DNA from 3 places in the Photobacterium minamisatsumaniensis genome. Region 1 is predicted to be linked to each of the others. Evidence: riboswitches for the same ligand, from Rfam matches in the RefSeq annotation. Region 1 holds a riboswitch; each other region holds the start of a gene.
What was found. Region 1 has a riboswitch for lysine ahead of lysC (lysine-sensitive aspartokinase 3). Riboswitches for the same ligand answer to the same signal wherever they lie in the genome.
Positions count from the first base shown of each region.

Region 2: it holds a riboswitch for lysine, as region 1 does, so the genes downstream of both, L4D78_RS11360 (Na+/H+ antiporter NhaC family protein) here and lysC (lysine-sensitive aspartokinase 3) in region 1, are expected to answer to the same signal.
Region 3: it holds a riboswitch for lysine, as region 1 does, so the genes downstream of both, L4D78_RS00465 (Na+/H+ antiporter NhaC family protein) here and lysC (lysine-sensitive aspartokinase 3) in region 1, are expected to answer to the same signal.

Region 1 covers NZ_JAKJSI010000013.1:653-10,853, reverse strand. The annotation lists gene L4D78_RS04970 (PglL family O-oligosaccharyltransferase) at 1-483, shown strand, start outside; gene L4D78_RS04965 (pyridoxal-phosphate-dependent aminotransferase family protein) at 541-1,659, opposite strand; lysine riboswitch at 1,912-2,097, shown strand; gene lysC (lysine-sensitive aspartokinase 3) at 2,298-3,590, shown strand; gene metH (methionine synthase) at 3,666-7,340, opposite strand; gene L4D78_RS04950 (cation:proton antiporter) at 7,536-8,819, shown strand; gene metA (homoserine O-succinyltransferase MetA) at 8,936-9,877, opposite strand; rRNA gene rrf (5S ribosomal RNA) at 10,102-10,201, opposite strand, start outside.
Region 2 covers NZ_JAKJSI010000020.1:127,533-137,733, reverse strand. The annotation lists gene L4D78_RS11380 (NupC/NupG family nucleoside CNT transporter) at 1-941, shown strand, start outside; gene L4D78_RS11375 (DMSO/selenate family reductase complex A subunit) at 1,214-3,640, shown strand; gene L4D78_RS11370 (DMSO/selenate family reductase complex B subunit) at 3,655-4,272, shown strand; gene L4D78_RS11365 (dimethyl sulfoxide reductase anchor subunit family protein) at 4,275-5,054, shown strand; lysine riboswitch at 5,436-5,613, shown strand; gene L4D78_RS11360 (Na+/H+ antiporter NhaC family protein) at 5,732-7,228, shown strand; gene L4D78_RS11355 (saccharopine dehydrogenase) at 7,247-8,311, shown strand; gene L4D78_RS11350 (hypothetical protein) at 8,489-9,253, shown strand; gene L4D78_RS11345 (magnesium transporter) at 9,321-10,201, opposite strand, start outside.
Region 3 covers NZ_JAKJSI010000010.1:11,078-21,278, forward strand. The annotation lists gene rnd (ribonuclease D) at 1-1,002, shown strand, start outside; gene minE (cell division topological specificity factor MinE) at 1,107-1,370, opposite strand; gene minD (septum site-determining protein MinD) at 1,377-2,189, opposite strand; gene minC (septum site-determining protein MinC) at 2,210-2,872, opposite strand; gene L4D78_RS00450 (YcgL domain-containing protein) at 3,094-3,375, shown strand; gene L4D78_RS00455 (lytic murein transglycosylase) at 3,386-4,357, shown strand; gene L4D78_RS00460 (H-NS family histone-like protein) at 4,679-5,074, opposite strand; lysine riboswitch at 5,459-5,641, shown strand; gene L4D78_RS00465 (Na+/H+ antiporter NhaC family protein) at 5,740-7,335, shown strand; gene L4D78_RS00470 (thymidine kinase) at 7,584-8,162, shown strand; gene L4D78_RS00475 (YoaK family protein) at 8,532-9,194, shown strand; gene hisIE (bifunctional phosphoribosyl-AMP cyclohydrolase/phosphoribosyl-ATP diphosphatase HisIE) at 9,280-9,912, opposite strand; gene hisF (imidazole glycerol phosphate synthase subunit HisF) at 9,909-10,201, opposite strand, start outside.

The sequences.
Region 1 (10,201 bases):
GTCGATAACCTAACCGCAAAGTACCATAAGCTTAAGCTGCATTATGTAGCCTCGATAAAAACAGCCGTAATCTTACTGCCTCTCATTGTTACCAGCTATATGACAACAACGCTGTATTCGGGCTACCTGCTAACAAAATATGAAACCACCCAGCCTGTGAATATTGATTACCTTATGGGCGTCAATAACCCTTGGGCTTGGCAGAACCGTTTCGAATGGAATTTACATTTAACGCAGTTACAACTTGGGGCCGCAACCAATAATCCAGAGCTGATCAATGAATATATTCATTGGGCGCAGAATAAAGCCAAACTGTGGCCTCGCCCAGCCCTTTATACCAACTTAATCGCAGCATATGTTCATCTTGATCAGTTGAATCTTGCAACGCAGATCCAACAAGAAGCGCTTTATTTATTTCCTGGAAGATCATTCGATTTACCAGAAGTGGCTCCTAAATCGGCAGCAAGCCCGACGAGTGAATAACTAAAAATATAAACAAAAACGGCTACCCGAAGGTAGCCGTTTTTATTTTGATCATGCTTATTTCAATGTCGTTTCTAGAGCACGTAAACAGAGAGCCACATTTTCACTTCTTGCAGCATACCCCATCAAGCCAATACGCCACGCCTTGCCAGCAAGGGCACCTAAACCAGCGCCAATTTCTAGATTGTAACGTTCTAGGAGGTTTTTTCTGACCAAGGCATCATCAACGCCCTGTGGGATATATATCGCATTCAATTGCGGTAGGCGGTCAGCTTCATTAACCACGAATTCAATTCCAAGCTTCTCTAGCCCTTCACGTAATTCAAGGTGGGCATCTTTATGGCGCTGCCAAGCATTTTCCAACCCTTCATTCTTTAACAACACCAATGCTTCATGCAGTGCATATAAGCTATTTACTGGTGCTGTATGGTGATAACTACGCTTACCTTCACCACTCCAGTAGCCTAATACCAAGCTTTGATCTAAGAACCAACTTTGCACAGGGGTCGTACGGCTTTGAATCTTTTCAACCGCTCGTTCCGAAAAGGTTAATGGCGATAGGCCCGGCACACACGATAAACATTTCTGGCTGCCAGAATACACGGCATCGAGCTGCCATTCGTCCACCAATAGTGGCACACCACCAAGCGATGTCACCGCATCCACAATCGTCAGGCAATCATACTGCCGGGCAATTTTAGCAATCGCCTCTGCATCACTGAGTGCCCCCGTAGAGGTTTCTGCATGAACAAAGGCAACAACCTTGGCATCAGCATGCTCTTTCAAGGTCTTCTCGACCAACGCTGGCGATACAGCTTCACCCCATGCACAATCAACCATGACAGCCACGCCGCCACAACGCTCAACGTTTTCTCGCATGCGGTCGCCAAACACACCATTACGGCAGACAATCACTTTATCGCCAGGCTCAACCAAGTTAACAAAGCATGCTTCCATGCCTGCACTACCCGGCGCAGATACCGCAATAGTAAATGTATTCTCAGTTTGGAAAGCATACTGAAGCAACTGTTTAAGTTCATCCATCATGCCAATAAACAATGGGTCAAGGTGCCCAATCGTTGGACGGCTTAGCGCCTGCAAAACCTGAGGGTAAATATCAGATGGGCCTGGTCCCATTAAAGTGCGCTGCGGTGGATAAAAACTACCTATTGTCATTCTTTATTCTCCCTGATAGTAACTAAGTTGGCATCGGCCTATTGTTGTAAGGTACTCAACGACTATATCAGGTCTCTCTTGGTTATGCTTATAGCGTTTATAATTCAACCAACCCCGCTTTACTTATTCAACTATACAATTTCTTTCATTTTTTTTACATATTTTTTCAAGCAACAATTGACAAGGTAATAACAAATCCGCTTCAATGGAGATCGTTTTTTGTTCACCTTGATGTGAGAATATCATCAAGGTAAAAACAGAAGAGGAGCGTTACCCAGGTATCTACGGTTGCGGGGCCCCACCCCGAAGCAATCTAGAGAGGGGGAGTAGCGCCGAGATATGACATGACAGGGGGCATGCCATATCGGCTAAGAAGGTTGAATCCTTCTAGCTGTCACTTTTTTATATTGAATAAAAGAGTGGGGAGCTTCTGGTTATTGTGCATACGTGTGCAATCCTACCTTATTGCTCTCCTGACATGGTCGTCGGGATCTACATCCCGAGTCATTCCCCTGTATTGGTTTTTATAATTTTAAACTGGGAGACTCGCTTTGAGCATCATAGATAATGTTACACCTATTCCTCCACCCATTACTGTAGCGAAATTTGGCGGCACCAGCGTAGCCGATCATGCCGCCATGAGCCGTAGTGCAGCCATTGTCAAAAATAACCCTGCAGCCCGGGTTGTTTTGATCAGTGCGTGCTCTGGCGTCACCAACCTTTTGGTTGAACTCGCAAATGGAATTGCAGATAGCGAACAACGCTTACAACGGCTACAGCAACTTCAAGTCACTCATCAAACTATTATCAGTAACCTGTCACAACCCGACAAAGTCTCTGCCGAAATCGCAATGTTACTGGATAATGTTGCTGCTCTGGCTGAACAAGCGGCTACCAAGCCTTCTAAAGCGTTAACGGATCAACTGGTGTCACACGGTGAGCTACTTTCAACTCACTTATTTAGCCAAATACTGACCGAAATGGGTGCTAACGCACAGCGTTTCGACATTCGCCCAGTCATGCGAACCGATAGCCAGTTCGGTAAAGCGATCCCTGACATAGAAACAATTCAGCAACAGGCTGAGACCCAACTACAACCTTTACTCGCTGACACTGTCATCGTCTCCCAAGGCTTCATCGGATCCGACGCGCAAGGTAACACCACGACACTTGGTCGTGGTGGCAGTGATTACAGTGCCGCCCTTATCGCAGAAGCGTTACGTGCTGATACTCTTGAGATCTGGACCGATGTACCGGGCATGTACAGCACAGATCCACGTATTGCTGCCAATGCAAAGCCAATTCAAGAAATCAGTTTCAGCGAAGCCTCTGAAATGGCGAATTTTGGGGCGAAAATCCTCCACCCATCAACATTACTGCCCGCAGTTCGCCAGCAGATCCCCGTCTTTATTGGATCATCAAAAGCACCAGAGCAAGGTGGAACTTGGATAAGAGAAAGTGTTTCAGAAGCGCCATTATTTAGAGCTCTAGCCCTACGTTGCAATCAAACGATGGTCACCTTAACCAGCCTAAATATGTTTCACGCCTATGGTTTCCTCGCTGAAGTATTCCGCATACTGGCTGAACACAAAATATCCGTCGATCTGATCACGACCTCTGAAGTCAGTGTTTCTTTAACACTCGATCAAACCGATACCAGTGGTGGCGCACCAAGTTTACCCGACGCAGCGATTGAAGCCCTTAGTCAATTATGTCGTGTTGAAGTCGAACAAGACCTTTGCCTTGTCGCACTTATTGGTAACCAGATGAGCTCAACTAAAGGCTCAGCTAAGCAAGTGTTTAACACCCTCGAAGATTATAATCTACGTATGATTTGCTATGGCGCAAGCCCACACAATCTTTGCTTCCTCGTTAAGACGAGCGACTCAAAAGATGTGATTAAGGTACTGCACAAAGAGCTCTTCGAATAACGATAAAGCTCAGATACTTACAATACAAAAAAGGCGCTCAAAGAGCGCCTTTCTCATATACATGTACCCGCTTTATCACTGCAAGTTTGGCCCAAGCCACTTTTCAGCTTCCAACAAGTCCCAGCCTTTACGATCAGCATAGCTATCACGCTGATCGTCTTGGATCTGAGCGATCGCAAAATACCGTGAATCGGGGTGTGAGAAATACCAACCGGAAACCGATGCACCTGGCCACATTGCGTAGCTAGACGTTAAAGACATATCAATGGTTTCTTCGACATTCAACAGCTCCCAAAGGCTGCCTTTCTCCGTATGTTCAGGACAAGCTGGGTAGCCCGGTGCTGGACGGATCCCCTGATACTTCTCTCTGATCAAATCATCATTAGAAAGGTTCTCATCAGCCGCATAGCCCCAAATATCTTTACGTACTTGCTCATGCAAATATTCGGCAAAAGCCTCGGCAAGACGGTCGGCAACCGCTTGGATCATGATGGCATTATAATCATCACCCTGCGCTTTATACTCATCAGCAAGCTTTCGCTCACCAATGCCGCCCGTCACCGCAAACGCCCCTACCCAATCTTTCTTACCACTTTCTTTCGGGGCAATATAATCAGATAAGCAGTAGTTATAACCTTTCGGTTTCTCGGTCTGTTGACGTAAGTTATATAAGACCTTTGCAACTTGAGTACGAGATTCGTCAGTATAAACTTCAATGTCATCGCCAACGCTACTCGCAGGTAGCAAAGCACACATACCTCGAGCTTTTAGCAATCCTTCTTTTTCAACACGATCAAGCAATACATTCGCATCCTTAAAAAGGCGCTGTGCTTCTTCACCTACTTCTTCATGTTGGAATATAGCCGGATATTTACCCATTAATGACCAAGTCATAAAGAATGGGGTCCAATCGATATAACGTCGTAGTGTCGCAACATCAAAATCATCAAACACATGTACACCCGGTTTAGCAGGTGCTGGCGGGGTATAACTATCCCAATCAATCGCGACTTTATTTTCTCGCGCTTGCGCTAAGGTGACAGGTTTAGTTCGAGGCTTCTTACGGCTATGTTGCTCGCGAACACGGTCATAATCAATCGCAAGCTTTTCAACAAACGCAGGGCGTCGCTCATCTGACAGCAATGAACTACATACCCCTACTGCACGGGAGGCATTATTTACGTAAACCACAGGCTGATGGTAATTTTGCTCAATCTTAACCGCAGTATGGGCTTTTGACGTTGTCGCACCACCAATAAGTAATGGTAATTCAAAACCTTGGCGTTCCATTTCTTTGGCTACATGGACCATTTCATCGAGTGACGGCGTGATCAATCCCGATAAACCAATAATATCGACGTTTTCTTCTTTGGCGACTTTAAGAATTTTTTCACACGAAACCATAACGCCAAGATCAATGATCTCGTAGTTATTACACTGCAATACAACCCCTACAATATTTTTACCGATGTCATGAACATCGCCTTTTACAGTAGCGAGTAGTATCTTACCGTTGGTATAGCCAGCTTGCTTAGCGGCATCGATAAAGGGCTCTAAGTGCCCCACCGCTTGCTTCATAACCCGCGCAGATTTAACGACTTGCGGCAAGAACATTTTACCTTCGCCAAACAGGTCACCCACCACATTCATGCCATCCATCAGAGGCCCTTCAATGACCTCTAGTGGTTTTTCAGCATTAAGTCTGGCCTCTTCGGTATCTTCAACGATGAATTCAGTAATACCTTTAACCAACGCATGTTCTAACCGCTTTTCAACAGGCCATGTACGCCATTCTAGCGCGGAAGCATCTTCTTCTTTTCCGACACCTTTATTGGCATATTCAGCAGCAATGTCCAATAAGCGTTCTGTTGAATCATCACGGCGATTCAGTACAACATCTTCAACCGCCTCACGCAGCTTATCGGGCACATTGTCGTAAACTTCCAGCTGGCCTGCGTTGACGATCCCCATATCCATACCATGTTTAAAGCAGTGGTAAAGGAAAACAGCGTGGATCGCTTCGCGTACATAGTTATTGCCTCGGAATGAAAAAGAAACATTCGAGACGCCCCCAGAAATCATTGCATGCGGTAAATCACGCTTGATATCAGCAACTGCTTCAATAAAGTCAACGGCATAGTTATTGTGTTCATCGATACCCGTTGCAACAGCAAAAATATTCGGGTCAAAGATAATATCTTCTGGTGGGAAACCAACTTCATCTACCAATATACGATAAGCATTGGTGCATATTTCTATTTTGCGCTCACGAGTGTCAGCCTGCCCAACTTCATCGAAAGCCATAACAATAACAGCTGCGCCATAACGGCGAATAAGTTTCGCTTGCTCTACAAACTTTTCTTTGCCTTCTTTTAGCGAGATAGAGTTAACGATCCCTTTGCCCTGAATACATTTAAGGCCCGCTTCAATGACTTCCCATTTCGAGGAGTCGACCATAATCGGGACTTTCGATATTTCAGGCTCAGAAGCACATAGATTCAGGAAACGTACCATGCAGGCTTCTGCATCGAGCATTCCTTCATCCATGTTGATATCAATGATTTGAGCGCCATTTTCAACTTGTTGTCGGGCAACATCTAGGGCTTCATCGTAAAGCTCTTCTTTAATTAGTCGTTTAAAACGTGCAGAACCGGTTACGTTTGTTCGCTCACCAACGTTAACGAATAGCGTATCTTTTTCAATTTTTAGTGGTTCTAATCCAGAAAGGCGACAAGCTTTTGGTAAGGTAGGCAGGTGGCGAGGTTGGAGTTCAGAGACAGCTTCTGCCATCTTACGAATATGTTCTGGTGTAGTGCCACAACAGCCACCGACTAAATTCAAGAAGCCACTTTCAGCCCACTCTTGAATATGCTCTGCCATGTCTTCAGGCGAAAGATCATATTCACCAAATGCATTAGGTAAACCAGCATTAGGGTGAGCCGATACCGCACATTCTGAAATCTGTGAAAGCTCTTCAACATACTGGCGTAGCTCATCAGGCCCAAGTGCACAGTTCAAACCAAATGAAATCGGATTTACATGACGTAAAGAGTTATAAAAGGCTTCCGTTGTTTGCCCTGATAACGTTCGCCCAGAAGCATCCGTGATCGTACCAGAGATCATAACTGGTAAAGCGTAACCTAATTCTTCAAACACTGTATCAACGGCAAACGCACAGGCTTTTGCATTCAAGGTATCGAAAATAGTTTCAATCAGAATGATATCAGAGCCACCTTTAATTAAGGCATGTGTTGACTCCGAATAAGCTTCTACCAGTTCATCAAAACTGACATTACGAAAACCAGGATCATTCACATCAGGCGAAATAGAACAAGTACGGTTCGTTGGTCCAAGTACGCCAGCAACAAATCGTGGTTTATCCGGCGTTTTTGCCGTCCATTCATCAGCAACAGCACGTGCTATACGGGCAGCTTCAATGTTGATTTCAGCACTCAAACTCTCCATGTCATAATCGGCCATTGCGATGGTCGTGGCATTGAAAGTATTCGTTTCAAGGATGTCAGCACCAGCTTCTAAGTAAGAAGAGTGGATATCTTTAATCAACTGAGGCTGCGTCAGCACCAACAAATCATTGTTGCCTTTTAAATCGCTATGCCAGTTAGCAAAACGATCGCCGCGATAATCTTCTTCTTCGAGTTTATAACCCTGGATCATGGTGCCCATGCCACCATCAATGATCAGGATTTGCTCTTCGATACGCTTATGTAATAAGTCCTTGTTCGTCAACACCGCATTACTTCCTTTTCAATTTTACAGCTTATTCACATCCTACCATAGCAAAAATGGAAATCTAGACGTCTAAAGCTCTTTTCATTGATTAAATAATGACGGAAGAGAGTAAAAATAGTTATAGCTATCACACCACGATACATTTATATTTTGACACAATTTCATGCTTTATTTTTATTACCCTGTGAGGTTTGGATGTCCGTCTATAGCACCCTATGCTTTCTAGCTGCTGCTGCAATGTTTATTGCATTTATTAACAGCAAGATAGGAAAAATGCAGACCACAATTGCAATTACAGCTGGGGCGTTGATTCTTTCCCTAGGCATTATCGTTGCGGGTCAAAATGGTTGGTTCCACTTAGAAGACATCGCTGCCGAACAGCTCGGAGAGATCAACTTTGAAAGCTTTCTGCTTAAAGGCATTCTTGGTTTCTTACTGTTTGCTGGCGGGTTAGGCATTAAATTGCCTCACCTTGAAGATCAAAAATGGGAGATCACTACATTAGCGCTTGCAGCGACATTATTTTCAACGTTCTTTATTGGGTTCGCACTATGGGGCATCTGTCAGGTCATTGGTATCCAGTTGGATTTAATTTACTGTTTACTCTTTGGCTCCCTGATTTCCCCAACCGATCCAATAGCAGTGCTCGCAATCGTTAAGAACCTTGATGCACCAAAACGCATATCAACGCAAATTGAGGGAGAGTCGTTATTTAATGATGGCTTTGGCTTAGTCATCTTTGTCACCTTATTTACCATTGCTTTTGGTGCTGAAGCCCCAACCGTTTTAGGGGTTACTCAGTTGTTTTTGCAAGAAGCAATTGGAGGTATCGCCTATGGTTTCGCACTTGGACTTATTTTCCACTACTTAATCAGTTCAACCAATGACCACTCAATGGAGCTACTTCTGACTCTAGGAATCCCAACTGCTGGTTACGTGTTCGCAGATGTCATCCATGTATCAGGTCCATTAGCCATGGTTGTGTCAGGTATTATGATTGGTAATTGGACGCGCTACATTGGCTTTTCGAAAGAAAGTGAAGACCATCTCGATCACTTTTGGGAACTAGTCGATGAGTTCCTAAACGGCGTATTGTTCCTGCTGATCGGTATGAGTATGCTGCAATTCAGTTTTCATCAAGAAGATTGGGTATTAATGGTCATTGCGATACCGCTGGTGCTATTCAGCCGCTTCTTAAGTGTCCAACTGTCTTACTTAGGCTTCCAACGCTACCGTGACTACAACCCACTTTCAGTCAAGATTCTTACTTGGGGAGGCTTACGTGGTGGCCTTGCATTAGCAATGGCGATGGCAATACCTGCTGGGGTTATGGTGATACCTGAGAAGAATATTGATGTTCGCGAAGTTATCCTTGTGATGACCTACTCTGTCGTTGTCTTCTCTATTCTGATTCAAGGCTCAACGATCACGTCACTTATTCATAAAGCGAAAGTCTGGGAAGCACAAAATAACAATTAAAGACGAACCATCTAGAGACGACCAACGTCTATCAATCTGATGACTATCTATACCTAAAAAAAGACCTGCAGTGCAGGTCTTTTTTATATTTAATCACACCAATTAAAGTATCAACACTATTCTTCTTTTGTAAAATTCGCTTCAGAGAACAGATTCAAATCATACGGTGTCTGCTGGTACACACAATAATTTAGCCAGTTTGAGAATAACAGGTGTCCATGACTGCGCCAGCTCGCCATCGGTGGCTTATCTGGATTATCATCAGGATAATAATTAACAGGAACCGTTGGCTCCATCCCTTCAGCACGATCTCTTATAAATTCATTATGTAACGTCTCAACGTCATACTCAGGGTGGCCAGTCACAAACACATTACGCTTATCTTTGGTTGCAGCTAGGTACACCCCAGCTTGTTCTGACGTCGCCAATATATCTAAATCTGTATGCTCCGCTAAGAACTCCGAAGAAAAGTCTGCATAACGCGAGTGGGGAGCTAAGAAAGTATCATCAAATCCCCTAAGAATAGGGTGGTGGCAATCATGAGTACGATGGCCATACACACCAGAAAGCTTTTCCTTTCGTGTGCGTTTGGGCAAGTCGTAAAGAAGCTTTAATCCAGCTTGGGCAGCCCAACAAACAAATAGGGTTGAGGTAACATGCTGTTTGGCCCAGTTCATGATAGTTTGGATTTCGTCCCAATACAGTACATCTTCAAATTGAACAAGCCCTAGTGGGGCTCCAGTCACAATAAGACCATCGAAGTTTCGGTCTTTGACCATCTCAAACTGTCGATAAAAAGTATCTAGATGCTCTGTTGGTGTATTTTTTGTTGGCCGATTATCAATGCGCAATAGCTCAACATCTACCTGTAAGGGGCTATTAGATAATAAACGTAGAAACTGAGTTTCTGTCTCAATTTTCTTCGGCATTAAATTCAATAATAGAACCTTCAATGGACGAATTTCCTGACTTGCAGCACGAGCTTCTGACATCACAAAGATATTTTCACTTCGCAGAATATCCGTAGCTGGAAGTTGGTCAGGAATTTTAATCGGCATCTTAGTTTACTCCTTAAACATTACACCGAACGATCCATTCTTATTTACACAACAAGATGTTTAGACGTCCAGATTTCTAAATAAAATTATAGAAATTTGTCGGATGACGCAAGAAAAAGAACATAAAAAGAATTGGGGTTTACGGCAAGAGCATGAAAATAATTCATAATATTTTATGCATCAGAAATGAAAAAACCCAGCCGAAGGCTGGGTTTTAAAAGGGTATTCAGCAATGACCTACTCTCACATGGGGAAACCCCACACTACCATCGGCGCAACAACGTTTCACTTCTGAGTTCGGCATGGGATCAGGTGGTACCATTG
Region 2 (10,201 bases), on a different contig from region 1:
TGCCAGTTATCGTCTTCTTCTCAGCATTGGTATCGGTCTTGTATTACCTCGGTATCATGCAGATATTCATTCGTGTGTTGGGCGGCGCATTACAAAAGCTCCTTGGAACCAGCAAGAACGAGTCAATGTCTGCAACGGCCAATATTTTTGTCGGTCAAACCGAAGCGCCATTGGTTATCGCACCTTACATTAACCGCCTTAGCCGTTCAGAGCTGTTTGCGGTAATGTGTGGTGGTTTAGCCTCGATTGCTGGCACAGTACTTGGTGGTTTTGCAGCAATGGGGGTTGATATGCAATACCTCATTGCGGCGTCGTTCATGGCAGCCCCTGGTGGCTTGCTGTTTGCCAAAATTTTGGTGCCTGAAACTGAAGACCGTAGTAGCGAAACTGTCGAAGAAGATGTTTCGGTTGAAAAGCCGGCAAACGTTATTGATGCTGCTGCCGCTGGTGCATCAAGTGGTTTAATGTTGGCTTTAAATGTTGGTGCCATGCTGCTAGCGTTTATTGGTCTGATTGCCTTGGTAAACGGCATGTTAGGTGGCGTTGGTAGCTATGTGGGTTTACCTGAACTCTCATTAGAGTACTTATTGGGTTACGTGTTCTACCCTGTGGCAGTGATCATCGGTATTCCATTTGATGAGGCCATGGTGTCGGCATCGTTTATTGGCCAGAAACTGGTATTGAATGAATTCGTCGCTTATGTGAATTTTACAGAATACCTAAAAGTGACTGAATTATCGGCTCGTAGTACTGCCATTATTACTTTTGCTCTATGTGGTTTCGCTAACTTCGCCGCTGCGGCAATGTTACTTGGCGGGCTGGGTACAATGGCACCGAAGCGCCGTCATGAAATTTCGACACTGTGTATGTCAGCAATTTTTGCTGCGACCATGTCTAACTTGATGAGTGCAACTATTGCAGGCTTCTTCTTCTCGTTTTAAATAGTTCATTATCTGCATCATTAAACAGCCCTGCTTATTAGCAGGGCTGTTTTTTTGTAAAACGTATTATTTTAGTTTTCTGTGATAGTTAAAACTAATATTCGTGTTTTCTTGCATTCTTTTAACAAATATTCACGGCTACATGTGATTAAGTTAGCAATCTATTAATAAGCGTGTAGTTGCTGTTCACTTTGTTGATTTCCATCAATTTGTATCAACCCCTTTGAGTCGTAGTCTGTCTGTATTGTTTGTATTTTGCACAGGCGGTGACTATGGAAAGTCAAAAATTACAGGTATTAAAAAATGCGGTTTCACGGCGGGAATTTCTTGGTAAATCGGCAAAGATCAGTGGTATAGCGGCGGTGGCTGCGAGTGTTCCGTTACCTTTTTCTTCGGTTTCTCATGCAACAGAGCCAGACACCCTGTCGGACGATGAAATTCATTACAGCGCATGTCTGGTTAACTGTGGAAGCCGATGCCCACTTAAAGTGCATGTTCGAGATGGCGTTGTAACGCAAATATCCAGTGAAGATGGTTTAGATGATGACATCTTTGGTCAGCATCAAATTCGGCCATGTCTTCGTGGACGTTCAGTTAAGTGGAAAACCTATAGCCCAGATCGCATTAAGTATCCGATGAAGCGAACAGGCAAACGTGGTGACGGTAAATTTAAGCGAATTAGCTGGGATGAAGCGACAACATTAATTGCCGATAAGCTTAAACACACGATTGATACCTACGGTAATGAAGCAATTTACTATCAGTATGGCTCTGGCTCTACAGGTGCCAACTTACAGGGACGTAATGCCAACAAGCGTTTTTTACATACTATTGGTGGGTACCTTGACCAGCATGGTACCTATTCGACGGCACAAATTTCGACGGTTGAACCTTATGTCTATGGTAGTGGACAAGGAAGTTTGATTGCCAATATTGCGCATTCTGATCTGGTGGTGATGTTCTGCCAGAACCTCGCGGAAACTCGGATGTCTGGGGGAGGGCAGATCGCTGAAATTTTTAACGCTCTCGAACAAAGCAACGCAAAAGTTATTATTATCGACCCTCGCATGACCGACAGTACGATTGGCTTTGATGCCGAATGGCTGCCTATCCGACCAGGTACCGATGCAGCATTAGTGGCAGCTATAGGGTATACCTTGATCAATGAAGGACTCGCTGATGATGACTTTATTAATCAATATTGTGTCGGATGGGATGCTTCAACACTACCTGCTTCAGCACCTACCAATGCGTCATATAAAGATTACATCTTGGGGAATGGCCCTGACTCGGTAGCGAAAACGCCGGAATGGGCCAGCCAGATTTGTGGTATTGCGCCCGCTCGGATAAAACAGCTTGCGCGTGAAATGGCGACGGCAAAGGCAGCTTGGATTTCACAAGGCTGGGGGCTTCAGCGTACAGCAAATGGCGAGCAAGCTTCACGTGCGATCATGATGTTACCCGCCATGACCAAGCAGTTTGGTAAGCCTGGTACCAATACGGGTAACTGGGGCAGCAGTGTTAAATATAAGGTGCCAGGTTTTGGTACGGCTAACCCAGTAAAAACTTCGATCCCCTGTTTTCTTTGGACCGATGCGATCACGCGTGGAACAGAGATGACGGCGGAGAACAGTTTTGTTCGTAATAAAGACAAGCTTGATACCAATATCAAATTCTTATGGCATTACGCCAGTAATGTCACCATGAATCAGCACTCAGATTTGAATAAAACACATGAGATCCTTCAAGACGAGTCATTGTGTGAGTTCATTTTGGTCTGGGAACACCACATGACATCGTCTGCTCGCTATGCCGATCTTTTGCTGCCCGATGTCACGACGCTTGAGTCCAATGATTTAATTGATAATTCTTATGCGACGGGGGCTTACCACTATGTCACTCGTTTGCAACAAGCCATTGAGCCACTGTGGGAAAATAGACCTACCTATGATGTGCTGGCCGATGTTGCTCGAAAAATGGGGACCTATGATGCGTTCACTGAAGGACGCTCTTACCCTGAATGGATAGAGCACTGTTACGGACAATTACGCGCGGCGAACCCCCATTTACCATCGTTTAGTGAGACCAATGGAAAAGGCATCATTGATCGCAAACTGGCTGATAGTCTAGATCATATCGCACTTAAAGATTACCGAGATGATCCGGTGGGTAATCCGCTTAACACGCCTTCTGGAAAAATAGAAATGTATTCAGAACGATTAGCGGAGCTGGCGAAAACTTGGGAGCTAACCGATGGTGATCGCATTCCTTCTGTCGCTGAGTATTGTGAAACCTTTGAAGGGCTTGGCGATCGCGAGAGAATGGAACAGTACCCGCTGCAGTTAATAGGTTTCCATACCAAGGGCCGTACACATTCTACTTACCATAATATTCCCCAATTGCGAGAAGCGGTGCGAGATGAAGTGTGGATGAACCCCGTTGATGCTTCCACGCGACAGCTTATGCATGGCGGACAGGTCGAGATATTTAATGACCGAGGCCGAATACAGATGCCCGTGCGGGTGACAAGTCGGATCATGCCTGGCGTTGTTGCGGTACCACAAGGTGCTTGGTACCAGCCGACGGCGAAAGGGGTTGATGTCGGAGGCTGTATTAATACATTGACGACGCAACGACCATCTCCTTTGGCAAAAGGTAACCCACAACATTCCAACTTAGTTGAAATTAAACCGATCTAGGGAGCATGAGTATTATGGCGCAATATGGTTTTTATATTAATTCCGCAAAATGTACCGGCTGTAAAACCTGTTCGGTCAGTTGTAAAGATAAAAAGGATCTCGAAGTAGGCCCAAAGCTACGCCGAGTTTACGAATATGGCGGTGGCACATGGATACAGCGAGACGGCCTGTGGTCACAAGATGTGTATAGCTATTACCTGTCGATTGCTTGTAATCACTGTGATGAGCCAGCCTGTGCGCAAGGTTGTCCAACAGGCGCGATGGCCAAACGGGAAAGTGACGGCCTCGTGGTGGTGGATCAGTCTCGCTGTGTCGGTTGCCGATATTGCGAAATGCGCTGTCCTTATGGCGCACCTCAGTTTGATGCCGAAAAGAAAGTCATGAGCAAGTGTGATGGCTGTTTTGATTTGTTAGAGCAGGGGCGCTCGCCAGTATGTGTTGATGCCTGTCCACAGCGAGCCATTGAGTTTGGCCCGATTGAAGAGCTACGACAGAAATACGGCAACTTTAATGAAGTCGCGCCCTTACCCGGTGCAGCATTAACCAAGCCAAATCTGATCATTCATCCTCATTCGAAAGCAAAACCAAGTGGTGACGGCAATGGGTCTGTCCAAAATAGAGCGGAGGTCTAATTATGCATGAGTTACCTTTAGTCTTTTTCACGGTGCTTGGGCAAACAGCGGTAGGGGCGTATCTGATCTTACTGTTGAGTCAAAAAGCGAATGCCACAAGTGAACAGCAATTATCCCGAAGTTTACTCGTGACCACTTTAATACTCAGTATTGGGATGATCGTGGGGATGTTCCATTTAGGGCACCCTTTGCGCGCATTTAATCTGCTTTCTGGTCTTGGCCGTTCGCCGATGAGTAATGAAATCGTGTTAGGGGGATGTTTTGCCGCCTTTGGCTTACTGGCAGGGCTTGCTGGAAATTATGGCGCGGGAACCGCTAAACAGCGTTTAGTATTACGTTGGGTGGGGGCATTGTTTGCCATAGCGTTTGTTGTGATGATCCCATCAGTGTATCAACTGAGTACTGTCGCGACATGGGATACACCACATACCACGTTCCAAATGCTAATAACGGTACTCATTACCGGCGGTGGGTTAGCGGCCGTTATTGGGGCATACCGACAAGGTATGGTTGTTTGTATCGTGGCGACCCTTGCTGCTTTGGTTATGCGTTCAGATTACCTGACCTTTGTGACCAGTGTTAATCCGATATTATCCAGTCAGCAAAGCAGTTTATGGCTAATCCAGTCGGTTGCACTTTGTATCGGTATTAGTGTTGCAATTTATGGCATGTTGAAACACAACACAAGTAAACCTGTTTTATGGTCGGTATGTGGTTTGTTGGTGGTTGGGGAACTAGTCGGGCGAATTTCGTTTTACAATCTTTGGTCGCTGACAATGTAATATTGAAAATAAAGTAGCCACTGTTCAGTGCCGTTCATTTTAGATGAGCGGCATTTTTAATAATTGTACAAGCGATAACCTCACCGCGAATGAATGTGTTTCTTTGCTTTTGCGTAGTTATGCTTGCAGGTTGTAATGCTACAACGATTAAGTAATAGAATTCTTTTTCGGTGCTTAATTGAAAGGGAATTTAAAGTGATGAGTATTTACTCTATGTGTCGTTGTTTGATATTAAAAAGTAACCATTTAGATTGATTTTTGTTGGGTATTTGTTTGCTTAAATATTTTTGGTGATATTGATCACACTTATCGAGCATGGTGATTCGAATTAGAGAGATGTATGTTTTATTCATTATATAGCAGGACATTATTCAGTCTTTGCTTGAAAGTAGAGGCGCATTGCCTATGAGTAATTTAGTGAAGGCCGACAGCCAGTGAAGCTAAATGAAAGGAGTCAGTGCCGAAGTAGTCGAGGTTGTCATCCTTGCTGCTGGGGTTGTTCTTAAGAGGAATAACACTGTCATCTCAGCCAGATCTGAGATGGGGAGCTACAACAAATTTGATATTAGAAACGAACGAACTATCGCTCCTATCTTGTAAAGCCTTTGTCTGTAAAACACTCCTGAACACCCTTCCTCTTTATCATTTTGATATCGTTTTACAGGAGAAATTTACGTATGGCTGATTACGGATTATTGTCCATCGTACCTGCCGTGTTAGCGCTTATACTCGCTTTTACCACTCGGCATGTTGTTTTAGCTTTAGGTGTTGCGGTAATAAGTGGCATGCTGATCCTTACCAAAGGTCACCCCGTTGATACCGCCCTGATGTTTTTGACGGATGGACCGTTTACCCAACTAGCCCAAACCAGTAATGCGCAAATTATTATTGTTATTACTATCATTTCAGGTTTTATTTATTTGGTTGAACAAAGTGGTGGCATGTCAGCTTTTTCAACTACGGCGACCCGTTATGTTTCATCGCCGATAAAGGCGCAACTCGCGACGTGGGCGACGGGTATCGGTATATTTTTTACCGACTCAGGTAACTCGCTCATTTTAGGCCCGATGTTTGCGCCGATTTATCAAAAGCTGAAACTGAGCAAAGAGAAGCTGGCTTTTATTATTGACTCAACGTCATCTCCGATTTGTGTATTGATCCCGATTATTAGCTGGGGTGTCTATTCACAAGGCTTAATTGAAAATGCTTTTGAAAATATGGGGCAGCCCGTCGATGGCTTTTCTACCTTCTTGCAGGTTATTCCTTATCAGCTTTATGCCTTGCTTGCGCTGTTCAGTGTGCCTGTTTACGCGGTTCTGAAAAAAGATTGGGGGCCAATGGCTGATGCAGAGTTCAAGGCTCAACAAAGTACCGAGACTATCATTGAGCCAGCAAACGCAAGCGCGGTTAAATCAGCTTCTATCTCGCTGATCCTGTTCCCGCTATCAGTGCTGTTTGGTTCTCTAATCGTGCTGTTTATCTATAACTATCACTTACATGGTGGGATTAGCGGGCCAGTGATCCGTACGACCTTAGGCACGAGTTATTTGATTGCATCCATTACCGCGATTATTTATTACGCCTATACCAAAACCATGACCGCATCAGCAGCTTTTAATACTTTTGTCGCGGGTATGCAGCGTATCATGCTAATTTTGATCATCTTGCTACTGGCATGGACGCTAGGCGATATTTGTAAATCACTAGGGACTGGCGATTATATTAGCCAAGTAATGAATGACCGTTTACCGGTATTCTTGTTACCCGCTCTGATTTTTATTATCGGTAGTTTTATATCAGTGGCAACAGGCTCGTCATGGGGCACATTTGCCATTTTGATCCCGATTGCCGTGCCTGTCGCAAGTGCATTAGGTGCCGACCCTCTGATTTGTATTGGCGCAGCGCTGAGTGGCGGTATGCTAGGTGATCATTCTTCGCCGATTTCAGACACGACTATTTTGAGTTCAATGTCGACTGGCTGTGATCATGTATCTCATGTCCGTACCCAGTTCCCCTATGCCATTTTGACAGGTGTAACAGCAAGCCTTGGTTTTATGGTTGCAGAAATTACCCGTAGCCCATACACCATTATCTTGGCCGGGTTGTTACAAGTTGCACTTATTACATTGATGGTGCGTCGTCAGGCTGCAAATAGCCCTGCAGTACCCGCTTAAAATTAAAAAGGAATTATCATGAAAACGCTATTTTGGCTCCGAGATGAAGTAAAAGTTGGTGAGCACCGTACTGCGCTTACACCGAGTGGTGCACGAGATTTGATTGCTGCGGGTGCGAACGTAACCGTCGAACGGAGTACGACCCGTATCTTTACCGATCAGGCTTATGTCGATGTTGGCTGTGAGCTTGCAGAGGCTCATAGTTGGGTCGAGGCACCTGAGCATGCCTACATTCTGGGCCTTAAAGAGTTAGCGGAAGCCGATTTTGCACTTAAGCATCAGCATATTTACTTTGCCCATGCGTTTAAAGGCCAAGATGAAGCTCGCCAGATTTTATCTCGTTTCCAGGCTGGTGGCGGCCAGATCCTCGATCTGGAGTTTTTGCAAGATGAACTTGGCAGACGAGTCAGTGCTTTTGGTTACTGGGCAGGCTACGTGGGTGCGGCAATTGGCCTATCTGGTTTCATTCATCATTTACAGTGTAAAGGTGTTTATCCTGCGGTGAGTAGTTACCCTGATCGCTCCGAGTACCTCACTGTTCTTCGTGAGCAAGTTGCTAGTTTGTCAGAGCAGCCACGTGTGTTGGTGATTGGCCAGTTTGGTCGCTGTGGTCGTGGTGCGCTGGATCTCTTTGCTGACCTTGGTATTGCCGCTGATGGATGGGATATTGAAGAAACCAAAGCGGGTGGACCGTTTAAGGCGATTAACGACTACGACATTCTGGTCAACTGCGCTTATCTTGCCGAAGGCACACCTCCGTTTATCACCAAAGATAGCTTGGGTGCATCACCACGCTTGAGCATGATCAGTGATGTGAGTTGTGATCCGAATAATCCGGATAATCCAATTCGTATATACAGCCAATGTACCAAATTGACAAAACCGATCATTGAGTCAGATGTTACCGGTATCCGTGTACAGGCTGTTGACCATTTGCCAACCGTATTACCAAAAGAAAGTAGCGAAGATTTTGCTGGGCAATTATTGCCGCACTTATTGACCTTGTGTAAAGGTGAAGACCCACAAGGCGTATGGGCAAGGGCTCGCGACTTTTACTCATCAGCGTTGACGAGCGTCTTATAATTACGGATTGATTGAAAATAGAATCCGAGTGTATTTAATACACTCGGATTTTTTTATGCCTAGTGAAATGCTTTTTATTGTTTTATATCATTAATTTATATTTGGAATTCTTAATAATCATGGTGTGAATTGGTTGTTATTTACATTGAAGTTCAATAAATACCTTAAAGGATAATAATGAAAGCGATACATGGTTTGATGCTTTTAGCGGGTACTCTGGCGCTAAGCGGTTGTGAGTTAGAGAATGATAAAAAAAAGTCGCTGAGTGAAAATGAAATTAAGAAGTACATATCGGCCTCTAACATAAACCCTAGTTATGTCGGTATGGCACCAAGACAAAACACAAGAACCGTTCGGTTTGATACTACATCGCAGATCCCAATTTATTATGTGGTTAATGGCGGGGGCAGTGTACCTAAAGAGATTTTAAGTGGGGTGCAAAACCTTGAAAATCTCCTTGGCAACGTGTTTGGTGATTTTCAAGTTATCGACGATGATTTATCCATGTATCGTGATGAGAGTAAACCAGGTAATCAACCTGATTATTCTCACTCGATAGAAGATTTTTATAACCGCCATGGGATTGATTACGGCCTTATATTCTCGGTTGGTACGGCATTCTGGGATCCTGCTATGGAAAGTAAGCCAGGAAGCATGTGTGCCAATGCAGGTCAGGCTCCTTATAATGGAGGTTTGTATGTTCGTTATGATGAAGTGAGTGGGTATTATAGTGATACACACAAGGCGTGGGTTAACCTCGGGAATGGTTCATGTTCTTGGGATACTGATATCGTGAAACATGAAATTGCGCATAATTTGGGACTGTTTAACCATTTTTCTCCGTATTTTGGTAAGTGGTCACAAGGCGCTGAGCAAGTGCTCCGTAATCTTTATAGTAATCCGGCGAACCTATCACCAGATGATATGGTAATTACGCGTTAATAATATTCCGCCTGAATAAACAGGTAAAAGCCGAGTGTATTGATGACACTCGGCTTTTTTGTTGGTGTTAGATAAGTAATAGCTTGGCGGTACCGAGGAAAGCGAAGAAGCCCACCACATCGGTGACCGTTGTCAGAATAACCGAGCCAGCCAAAGCTGGGTCGAGTTTGAGTTTTTCCAGCGCAACGGGGATCAGAACGCCAAATAGGGCGGCGGTAATAATATTCACCACAATCCCAACCGCAATGATGATGCCAATAGTGGGTGATTGAAACCATAGGCCTGCCATCAGTCCTATTAATACCGCCCATAGCACGCCGTTGAGAAAGCCTATCCCAAATTCGTTTCGCAGTAATGACCAGCGGTTACCCGCAGTGACTTGGTTTAGTGCCATACCACGGATCATCAAGGTTAAGGTTTGGCTACCCGCAATGCCACCCATCGAAGCGACAATGGGCATTAAGATCGCGAGTGCTACGACTTGAGCGATGACATCTTCAAACAAGCTGATGGTCATCGACGCAAGCACCGCAGTCATGAGGTTGATCCCCAGCCATACCGCACGCCTTTTGGCACTTTTGGTTATAGGGGCGAATAAGTCATCCTCTTCACTCATACCCGCATTGGCCATTAAGGTGCTTTCATAACTCTCACGCATTAAGTCAAGTGCAAGGTGGAGGTCAATTTCTCCCACTAAGGCTAGGTTCTCATCGACGATAGGTAAGCCAATGCGCTGGCTGTGCTCTATCGCTTCAACGGCTTCTGCTAACGAGGCGTCATCTTCTAAAACCAAGCATTCAGTGTCGGCAATATTACTGAGCTTTTGGTGTGGCTCTGCTTCTATTAACTGCTGGTAGTTGATTGCCCCCACAAACTTTTTACTGCGAGTAACTACATAGATAGAGGCTGGATATTGGAAGCCATAACGTTCAAGTAATACTTTGGCTC
Region 3 (10,201 bases), on a different contig from region 1:
CTGGGTTTAATTCAGTTATTCGATGGTGAATTACTGTCATTAATCGATCCACTTGAGATCGAAGACATGACACCGCTTTGGGATTTGCTGCGTGACCAGTCTGTCATTAAAGTGCTACATGCTTGCGGTGAAGACTTAGAGGTGTTCCAGCATTATGCGGGCTGCCTACCAGTGCCGATGATCGATACACAATTGATGGCATCTTTCTTAGGTTATGGTGTCTCTGCTGGCTTTGGAACGTTGGTGAAAGACTTCCTTGGTGTTGAGCTTGATAAAGGCGAGGCGCGCACCAATTGGATGGCTCGCCCTCTTACCGATAAGCAATTAGACTACGCTGCTGCTGATGTTTACTACTTGATGCCGCTATATCAAAAGCTGCTACCACTGGTAGAAGAAAAGGGCTGGTCTGAAGCATTAGAGCAAGAGTGTGCAGGGTTGATGTTAAAGCGCATCAAAACTGTTGATCCTGATAAAGCCTACCTTGATATCAAAAATGCATGGCAACTGAACCCTCAACAACTGGCCATTTTGCAGAAAGTAGCAAGGTGGCGAGTATTAGAAGCCCGTAAGCGTGATTTAGCGTTGAACTTTGTTGTGAAAGAACTCAACCTTTGGAAACTAGCGCGTTACAACATTAAATCTAAAGCCGTAATGGGCAGTGAAGGGTTTGAACCAATGGAAGTGCAGCGCCATGGTACCCGTTTATTAAAAATGGTTTATGACACTGACGATATGTCGCCAGAGCAATATCCAGATAAAATTGTTCGCTTGGTAGATTTAACAGGTTATAAGCAAAAGGTGAAAACGCTAAAAGATGTTGTTACTCGCGTTGAATCTGAAACGGGTTTAATGCCAGAATTTTTAGCCTCAAAAAAACAAATAAATCAGCTTATTTCTTGGGCATGGAAGAAGCAGCGTCCACAAGATGATTTACCCGATATGCTTAAAACTTGGCGTAAGGCATTGTTTGAAGAAAAAGTACTGCCTTTGCTAGATAAATAAGCACTCGATTCGATATTGAGCAAAAAAGCCCTCACGACTATTAATTTGCTGCAACTTAATAGTTATGAGGGCTTTTTTATTTTCAGTGGTATTGCTCTATTCGACTATTTATCTTCGTCTGGGAGCGTTACGTTCAGTTCTAGCACTGATAAGTCTTCTTCTTTTTGGTCTAAGTTGACTGTTACTTGCTCAGGGCGGATCTCAACGTATTTTCGGATCACGTCCAAAATGTCTTTTTTCAACTGAGGTAAATAGCTTGGCGTACTGTGATCACCTGAACGACGCTCAGCAACAATAATTTGTAGCCGCTCTTTGGCTAAGCTCGCAGTTGTTGTTTTTTTGGGACGGAAGAATTCTAGCAAAGCCATAGTTCATTACCCTCCAAATAGACGTTTTAGGAAGCCTTTCTTTTCTTCATCAAGAAAACGGAATGGGCGTTCTTCTCCAAGCAGGCGAGCAACAGTATCTTCATATGCTATGCCGGCGTCAGATTCTTTATCGAAAATAACGGGTTCACCTTTGTTTGATGCGTTTAAGACTGCCTGACTTTCAGGGATAACACCTAAAAGAGGGATATGGAGAATTTCTTCCACATCAGTGACGCTTAGCATCTCACCTAAGGTGACACGCGCCGGGTTATAGCGAGTGAGTAGCAGATGCGTTTTCACTGGGGCTTCGGCATTTTCAGCACGGCGAGACTTGGAATCTAGAATACCTAGGATTCGGTCAGAATCTCGCACAGAAGAGACTTCAGGATTCGTGGTCACAATGGCTTCGTCAGCAAAGTACAATGCCATGAGCGCACCAGTTTCGATGCCTGCAGGTGAATCGCAAATAATGAATTCAAAGCCCATTTCAGCCATGTCATTAAATACGCGTTCAACCCCATCCCTGCTCAACGCGTCTTTATCACGAGTTTGAGAAGCAGGTAGTACGAAAAGGTTGTCCACGCGCTTGTCTTTGATTAATGCTTGATTAAGGTTTGCTTCACCATTAATCACGTTAACAAAGTCATATACTACTCGGCGTTCACAGCCCATGATCAGGTCAAGATTACGCAGGCCGATATCGAAATCGATCACCGCTGTTTTCTTGCCCGTTAAGGCAAGGCCTGATGCAATAGCTGCACTTGAGGTTGTTTTACCCACGCCACCCTTACCAGAGGTAACAACGATAATACGTGCCATCTTTAATTCCTTATCAAACGTTATAGAGCCAAATGCTCTATGTTTAAATTATTTTCAGCAAGTGAGATAACGACACCTTTACCCCAAAATTCGTCCTGAATTTTATCGCTTAACCAGTAGTTACCAGCTATCGAGATTAGTTCTGATTGGACGTTTTTACAAAAAATTGTGGCCTGTTGCTGGCCATTTGCACCTGCAATTGCACGCCCACGTAATGTACCGTAAATATGAATACAGCCATCAGCAATGATTTCAGCGCCGGCGCTTACATGGCTCATTACCACTAAATCACAATTTTTTGCATAAATCTGTTGGCCAGAGCGTACCGGGTTTCGGATTATTCTTGTTGGCTCCATCATTGGTTCAGCGGCATTTACTTGTTTGGCTGCATTCATGATGGCAAAGCCGGCCTTTTTAGCCGCTTCTTGTCGATCAGCACCTTTACAGCCGCTGATGCCAACAGGGATCATACCTGCAAGTTGCACACTTTCTTTTAACCGTAAAAAGTCAATGCCATTTCCTGCCTGACTGATATCAATAACGACAGGTGCAGCAGCAAAAAAATTAGGTGCCTGTTCGACTTTCTTTTTTAAAAAGTCGGCTGCTTTTTCTATGTCGCTATCCACTAGGTGGAGAGCGGAGAGGGTGAATGACCCTCCTTTAAATTCTGCTGTCTTTGCCATATAAGTAGGACGACTGACGCTAAATTAGCCGTTCGGGTACGTTATCTCTAGGTACTTAGCATGTTATATTCCCAAGCGTATATCAGCAAGCTATCCTTGCTTTTGCGTTGGAAATTCAGACAACCGTCTCATCCAAATGGTAGATTGCCCTTAGGAAGGGAATGATTCTTTGATATTGTGGTCTGAATGATGAGTCATTATAACGAATAGGTTAGATTCGTATGTTGTGTTCTATTTATAAAAGCCCGAAAAAAGACGGTACATATTTGTACATTAATAAGAAAGATGACTTTACTGCGGTACCACAAGAGTTGATGACAACCTTTGGTATACCTCAGTTTGTGATGGTGCTGAAACTTGAAGGTGAGCGGAAGTTAGCTCAAGCTGATATAGAGAAGGTAAAGGCGGCATTGGGTAGTACGGGGTATTATCTGCAAGTTCCGCCTCCTATAACGAATTTGCTTGAAGAGTATAAAGCTGAGAAAGCAGCAAAAAATACATAAAGGTAAATGTATGCAAAAGCGATTGATATCGGCCTTAGTGGCCCTAGGAATAGGATTTTCATCTGCAGCAATGGCTGCAGATGATGGCTTCAATAAGTATGTTGAAGGGCTAAAAGCAGAAGCTAAAGAAAAAGGAATTTCAGAGCCAATTATCAATTCTGCTTTCGACGGAATTACTTTTATTGAGCGTGCTGTAAAAGCGGATAAAAACCAACCTGAGCGAAAATTAACGCTGGATGAATATATCCCAAGAGCGGTACCCGATTGGAAAGTAAAACAAGCTAATGATCTTTATCAAAAGCATAAAACAGTACTCGACCGGATTGGAACACAATATGGTGTACAACCACGGTTTATTGTTGCCCTTTGGGGGGTTGAAAGTAATTTCGGTCGCTTAATGGGAAATTATAATGTTATAGAAGCTTTATCAACATTAGCGTACGAAGGGCGTAGAGAGTCCTTCTTCCGTACCCAAGTTATGGCGGCATTAGAAATATTAGATGCCAAACATATCAGCCCAGAAAATATGAAAGGTTCATGGGCGGGAGCAATGGGGCAGCCACAGTTTATGCCAACCTCGTTTTTATCTTATGCCGTTGACGGTAATAACGACGGGAAAGTTGATATTTGGCAAACAGAAGCCGATGTTTTTGCCTCTGCCGCTAATTACTTAAAGCAGGCTGGTTGGAATGATGATTATACTTGGGGGCGCCAAGTTAGCATTCCAAATAGTATTAACCGTGATGCATTAGGCACCGATAAAGAGAAGGGCCGATCCCTTTCTGATTGGCAAGAGCAAGGTGTTAGGCGCCTTAATGGGCAAGCATTACCTCAAGTTGATATAGACGCTTGGCTTATTCAACCAGATGATGGTAAAGGCAGGGCTTATTTGGTTTATGGTAACTATCAGTCGTTACTCAAATGGAATCGATCTCACTATTTTGCACTAGCGGTGAGTCACTTAGCAGATCAGATACGCTAACAATACGCAGCAATTACATAGCAGACTAAACCAGACTTCATTGTCTGGTTTTTTATACCTGTCGCGCAATGACGTGTCAGGAAAGGTTATTCTTTGTGAATATATTAATCTATATATATAAACGGAAATAACTGAGTGCGGTAAAGGAATATAACAATGTTTAAGAAAAAAAAACAGGGTGAAAAGGCAAGCAATTCATACTGTGAATGATTTTACAATGTGCCCTGTAAGCACTAAATGGTTGTTATTTAATGAGTTAGAAACAAAAAACCCAGCTTTAAGCTGGGTTTTTATTAGAATTTAACAACAAGAGTAAAGTTATTAAAGTTCGAAATCTTCTAGAGACTTACCTTCATCAAGTGCTTTTTTCAATGCGCTTGGTGTACGACCTTGACCAGTCCACGTTTTTTCTTCACCGTTTTCATCGATGAACTTATATTTAGCTGGACGCTGAGCTCGTTTTGCTTTTGGAGATTTATTTAGGCTAGAAAGTAATTCTTCTGGGTCGATACCATCAGCTAGAAGCATTTCACGGTATTGAGCTAGTTTATCTGTACGTTCTTTTTCTTTCGCGATTTCTTCAGCTTCAGATTCTTCACGCTCAGTAACAACTGTTTGAAGCTTTTCTAGTGCTTCCTGAAGTTGTTCTAGAGAATATTCACGAGAAAGTGCGCGAAGACTACGAAGGTTCAATAGTGCTTTCATTGCATCAGACATTTTTTTATTTCCTGTTGGTCTAAAACTATAAAAATAATAATAGCAGTGACAATTCTATAATTGCAATAATAATACTTTTAATCAGTGAATGACAAATAAAAAATGTATTCTTGATTTGTTTTTTTTGTATTTAGCGGGGAGAATTCTCATTTGTAATAAATTGTAATGGGTATTTACAGTCAGATCCTTCAGTAAAAGACTTTTTTTGTGACTATGTTTGCCATTTGTTTCATATTAAAAAGCGTATTTTAAATTATTTTTAACATCACTTCGCCATTGTTTCTTTTTTAACCATAGTAGCAAGACTATTCACTATTTCTGTTAATTTTTTCACGTTAAGTTGTTGCAATCGGATTTCTATTCCGTAGAATCAACCATTCCTTGACTAAGGGTAGAGGCGCATTATCTATAAGTAATAAACCGGAGGTGATTCCGATGAGGGTTTATGAAAGGAGCTAATGCCGAAGTAAATAAAGCTATCGAACTTTGTTTGCTGGGGTTGTCACCGAATAGGGACAGCACTGCCATAGTATATAATTACATTAACTATGGAGCGCTACTGTGGAGTCGGAAAAGGGTAACTTCTCTTCCTTACACTCTCTTAATCACGACATGATGTCGTGCCAACAGTAGATCTCCAACCAGGATCGGTTGTAGTAGAGATCATGAATATTGTAGATTTTTCACATTCCTCAATGTCGTTGTTACCACCTTTGGTAGCATTGGCTCTTGCGATTTTAACCCGACGCGTCTTAGTGTCTTTGGGTGTTGGCGTAGTGCTTGGTGCATTCTTGCTGACAGACTTTTCTATTGGAAACACAGCTAGTTATATTGGTACAACGGCATTCGGACTATTTATCGATGACGGTGCTATTAATAGCTGGAATATGAGCATTGTTGCATTTTTGGTGTTGTTAGGAATGACGACAGCATTGCTAACGCTTTCTGGTGGTACACGAGCATTTGCTGAGTGGGCGCAGACTAAAATTAAAAGTAAGCGTGGTGCGAAGTTATTAGCAGCATTCTTGGGTGTCTTCATTTTTGTTGATGATTACTTCAATAGTTTAGCTGTTGGCTCGATTTCGCGCCCAGTGACAGATCGCTATTACGTTTCACGTGCAAAGCTTGCTTATATTTTGGATTCAACTGCTGCACCAATGTGTGTACTAATGCCGGCATCAAGCTGGGGTGCATACATTATTACGTTGATTGGCGGCATTCTGGCATCACATGGTGTGACTGAATATACGCCATTAGGCGCGTTTGTTCAGTTGGCTCCGATGAACTTTTATGCTGTCTTTGCATTGATCATGGTGTTTGTTGTGGCTTGGTTCCAGATTGATGTGGGCCCAATGAGAAAGCATGAGCTAAACGCGAGTCATTGCCGCGGCTTCGATGAAGGTGATGAAGACAAGCGTGCTAAAGACTTAAATGACGAGCTAGAAATTGAAGAAAGCAAAAATGGCCGTGTTTCTGATTTGGTTATGCCAATTGTTGCTCTTATCCTTGCCACTTTCTTCTTTATGATCTTTACAGGATACCAAGCACTTGCAGCTGATGGTTTAGCATTTAACCTTCTTGGCGCTTTTGAAAATACCGATGTAGGTATGTCACTCGTTTATGGTGGTACTATCGGATTTATTGCTGCCCTTATTCCAGTGCTGCGTCAGCGTCTTCCTGCTTCAGATGTTGCTGTAACATTGTGGATTGGTGCTAAGTCAATGTTTGGTGCGATTCTGATCTTATTGTTTGCGTGGTGTATCGGTAGCGTGATCAGTGACATGGCAACAGGTAAATACCTATCAACCTTGGTTGAAGGTAGCATTAACCCAATGTTTCTACCTGTTATCTTATTTATGCTTGCTGGCTTTATGGCATTTTCGACCGGTACGTCATGGGGTACGTTCGGTATTATGTTGCCAATCGCTGGTGACTTAGCAGCGGCAACCGATATTATGCTGATGCTACCAATGCTGGGCGCTGTACTAGCCGGTTCAGTTTTTGGTGACCACTGTTCTCCGATTTCTGATACGACTATCTTGTCGTCGACGGGCGCACGCTGTCACCATATCGATCACGTATCTACTCAGCTACCTTATGCGTTGTCTGTGGCTGTTGTATCGTCGATTGGTTTCTTAGTATTAGGCTTTACAGGTTCACTTGCTGTGGCCTTTATGACGGCAACACTCGCCTTTATCTTAGCGTGTGTAGCGTTATCTTGGTTGTCTCGTCGCCCACAAGTTGCGACAGCGAAAGCTTAATTGCTTAAACCACATTGTTAATAAAAAGCCTGCGTTTTGCAGGCTTTTTTTATGGTTACGGCTTAGGGTGAATAACTACAATCGCTCACCGTAAAGCGCTGCTTAATGACTGGCCGGCATGAGTAGTAGAACGCGATGAAAATTGTAAGAAATGTGCTGACTCTTGCGCTTGCTCCTTTCAATTTCTATGGCTTTTCTGTAGCATCTCGGCAGTTTTTATGCACCAATCGTATGACTAGGGAAGCTTAATGGCCCAGATGTATTTCTATTACTCTGCAATGAATGCGGGTAAGTCAACCACACTGTTACAGTCTTCTTTTAACTATCGCGAGCGCGGAATGACACCTGTCATTTTTACTGCCTCTATCGACGATCGTTTTGGCAAAGGTAAAGTTAGCTCACGTATTGGCTTGCAAGAAGAAGCTGAATTATTTAACTCAGCCGATGACTTGTATGCACGCCTTCAAGATATTCAGCATGCACAAAAGATAGACTGTGTTTTAATCGATGAATGCCAATTCTTAACCAAAGAGCAGGTATATCAATTAACTGAAGTCGTCGATAAGCTCCATATTCCTGTGTTGTGTTATGGCTTACGCAGTGATTTCCGTGGTGAGTTGTTTGACGGAAGCCGCTACTTGCTGGCTTGGGCAGATAAGTTGGTTGAGTTAAAAACCATTTGTCATTGTGGTCGCAAAGCAAATATGGTGATCCGCCAAGATGAAACTGGCCGTGCAATTGCCGATGGTGATCAAGTTGAGATTGGTGGTAATGATCGCTATGTCTCAGTGTGTCGCAAACACTACAAAGAAGCACTAGGTCGTTAATCAAATAATGATGAATGTAATGTAAGCCGTTCACTTACGTTTTTGTTTAACTCGCTTCTTTAAACAAATAAGCCTTACAATCGTGAGGCTTATTTATTTATTCCCTCGTAAATTCTCCCACTTTTCTTAATCTTAGTTTTCTGATTTTGCCATGTAAAATTACTCATAACTATGCATATGCGGGTAAGCTGATGTTTTATCCGGAGAATAGCGCATAGTTATCCGAGGTGATGTTTTTGGGGAGTATTACGCTCAATAATTATTACTTAACAAGTTACTTGAACAGATTTAAGATAGCCCACTTTTTCTCACGCTCTAAATTTAGCCATCTCTATATCGCTAAACGAGGCCTGAAATCTAAGGAATATCGTGATATCTAAATTACCCCGTTGGGTCGAGTCTGGGGCTTTCGTACTCGCATTGGTTGCTGGTTTTATTAATGCTGCAGGGTTATTGGGTTTCCAGCATCAATCAGTTTCACACTTATCCGGTACAGCGACATTGGTAGGCACTGGGTTTGTAAACTCTTCAATGAGTGATGTATTTTATTTATTTGCGATCATATTTAGTTTTCTTATTGGCTCTGCAATATCAGGCTACTTTCTACATGGTGGCACACTAAAGTTAAGTCGTAATTACAGTGGTGTACTGACGTTAGAAGCCATTTTTCTTTTTTGTGCCGCTTATTTGTTAACTAAAAACTCTTTTGGTGGGCTCTATTGGGCTTCTGCGGCTTGTGGACTACAAAATGCACTCGCGACCAAATATAGTGGTGCCGTCATTCGAACCACGCATGTGACGGGAATATTTACCGATTTAGGCATTATGCTTGGCGCAAAAATAAGGGGTGAGCAATTTGATAAAAGAAAGGCATTACTGTTTCTGTTAATTATCTTGGGCTTTATTTCTGGCGGTGCGCTTGGGGCCTACTCCTTTAATTACCTTCAATTTTATGCGTTGTATGTTCCAGCGAGCTTTTGTTTATTTTTAGCGCTGTCTTATTCTCTTTATCGCACCAAAGTTAGACGCTGATGTTGGGAAGAAAAACAGCCAATAGCCACTCTCTTGGCTGTTTTTGCTTATGAGGTCGTCTTGTTCGTGACGTGGACAGCAAGCGTTATGCTTTGTTGTGTCTTTCTTCTAAACGCTTCGTGATGTCCGCCAACGATAGCCCTTGATCTTGTAGCAAGACAACAAGGTGATAAATCAGATCTGCTGATTCGTTAACTAACTCCGCCTTGTCACCCGACGTTGCCGCAAGCGCGACTTCAACGCCTTCTTCGCCCACTTTTTGCGAAATACGTTTGGTACCGCGGGCATAAAGGCTTGCGGTGTATGAAGAGTCAGGATCTGCACCTTTACGAGCAGATAAGACTTGTTCAAGTTGATGAAGGAACACCAAGGCTGGCTGTTGTACTTCGCCTTCTTGCGCGCTATCTCCATCAAAACAGGTCGTAGTGTTTAAGTGGCAAGTTGGACCAATAGGGTCAACTTGTACTAGTAATGTGTCTTGATCGCAATCGAGCTTGATGCTTTTTAGTTGCAGCACATTGCCAGAGGTTTCCCCTTTTGTCCAAAGGCGTTCTTTGGTACGCGACCAGAATGTCACTTGCTTGGTTTCAAGCGTTTTGTTTAGCGCTTCGTCATTCATGTAGCCAAGCATTAAGACTTGGCCACTGGTGTTGTCTTGGACAATAGCAGGGACTAATCCGTCTACTTTATCCCAATTAATACTGCTTGTTAGGCTCATAGTCGGATCTCCACATCTTGATGTTTCAGGTATTGCTTAAGTTCATTGATATTAATGATTTGTTTATGGAACACTGAAGCTGCTAATGCGCCATCAACATTCGCTTTGTTGAAGGCATCGGCAAAGTGCACCATTTCACCGGCACCACCCGAGGCAATAAGTGGCACATGGCAAACATCGCGCACCATATTCAGCTGGGTAAGGTCATAGCCATTACGAACGCCGTCTTGGTTCATCATATTTAGTACAATTTCACCTGCGCCACGACGCTGAACTTCTTCAACCCAGT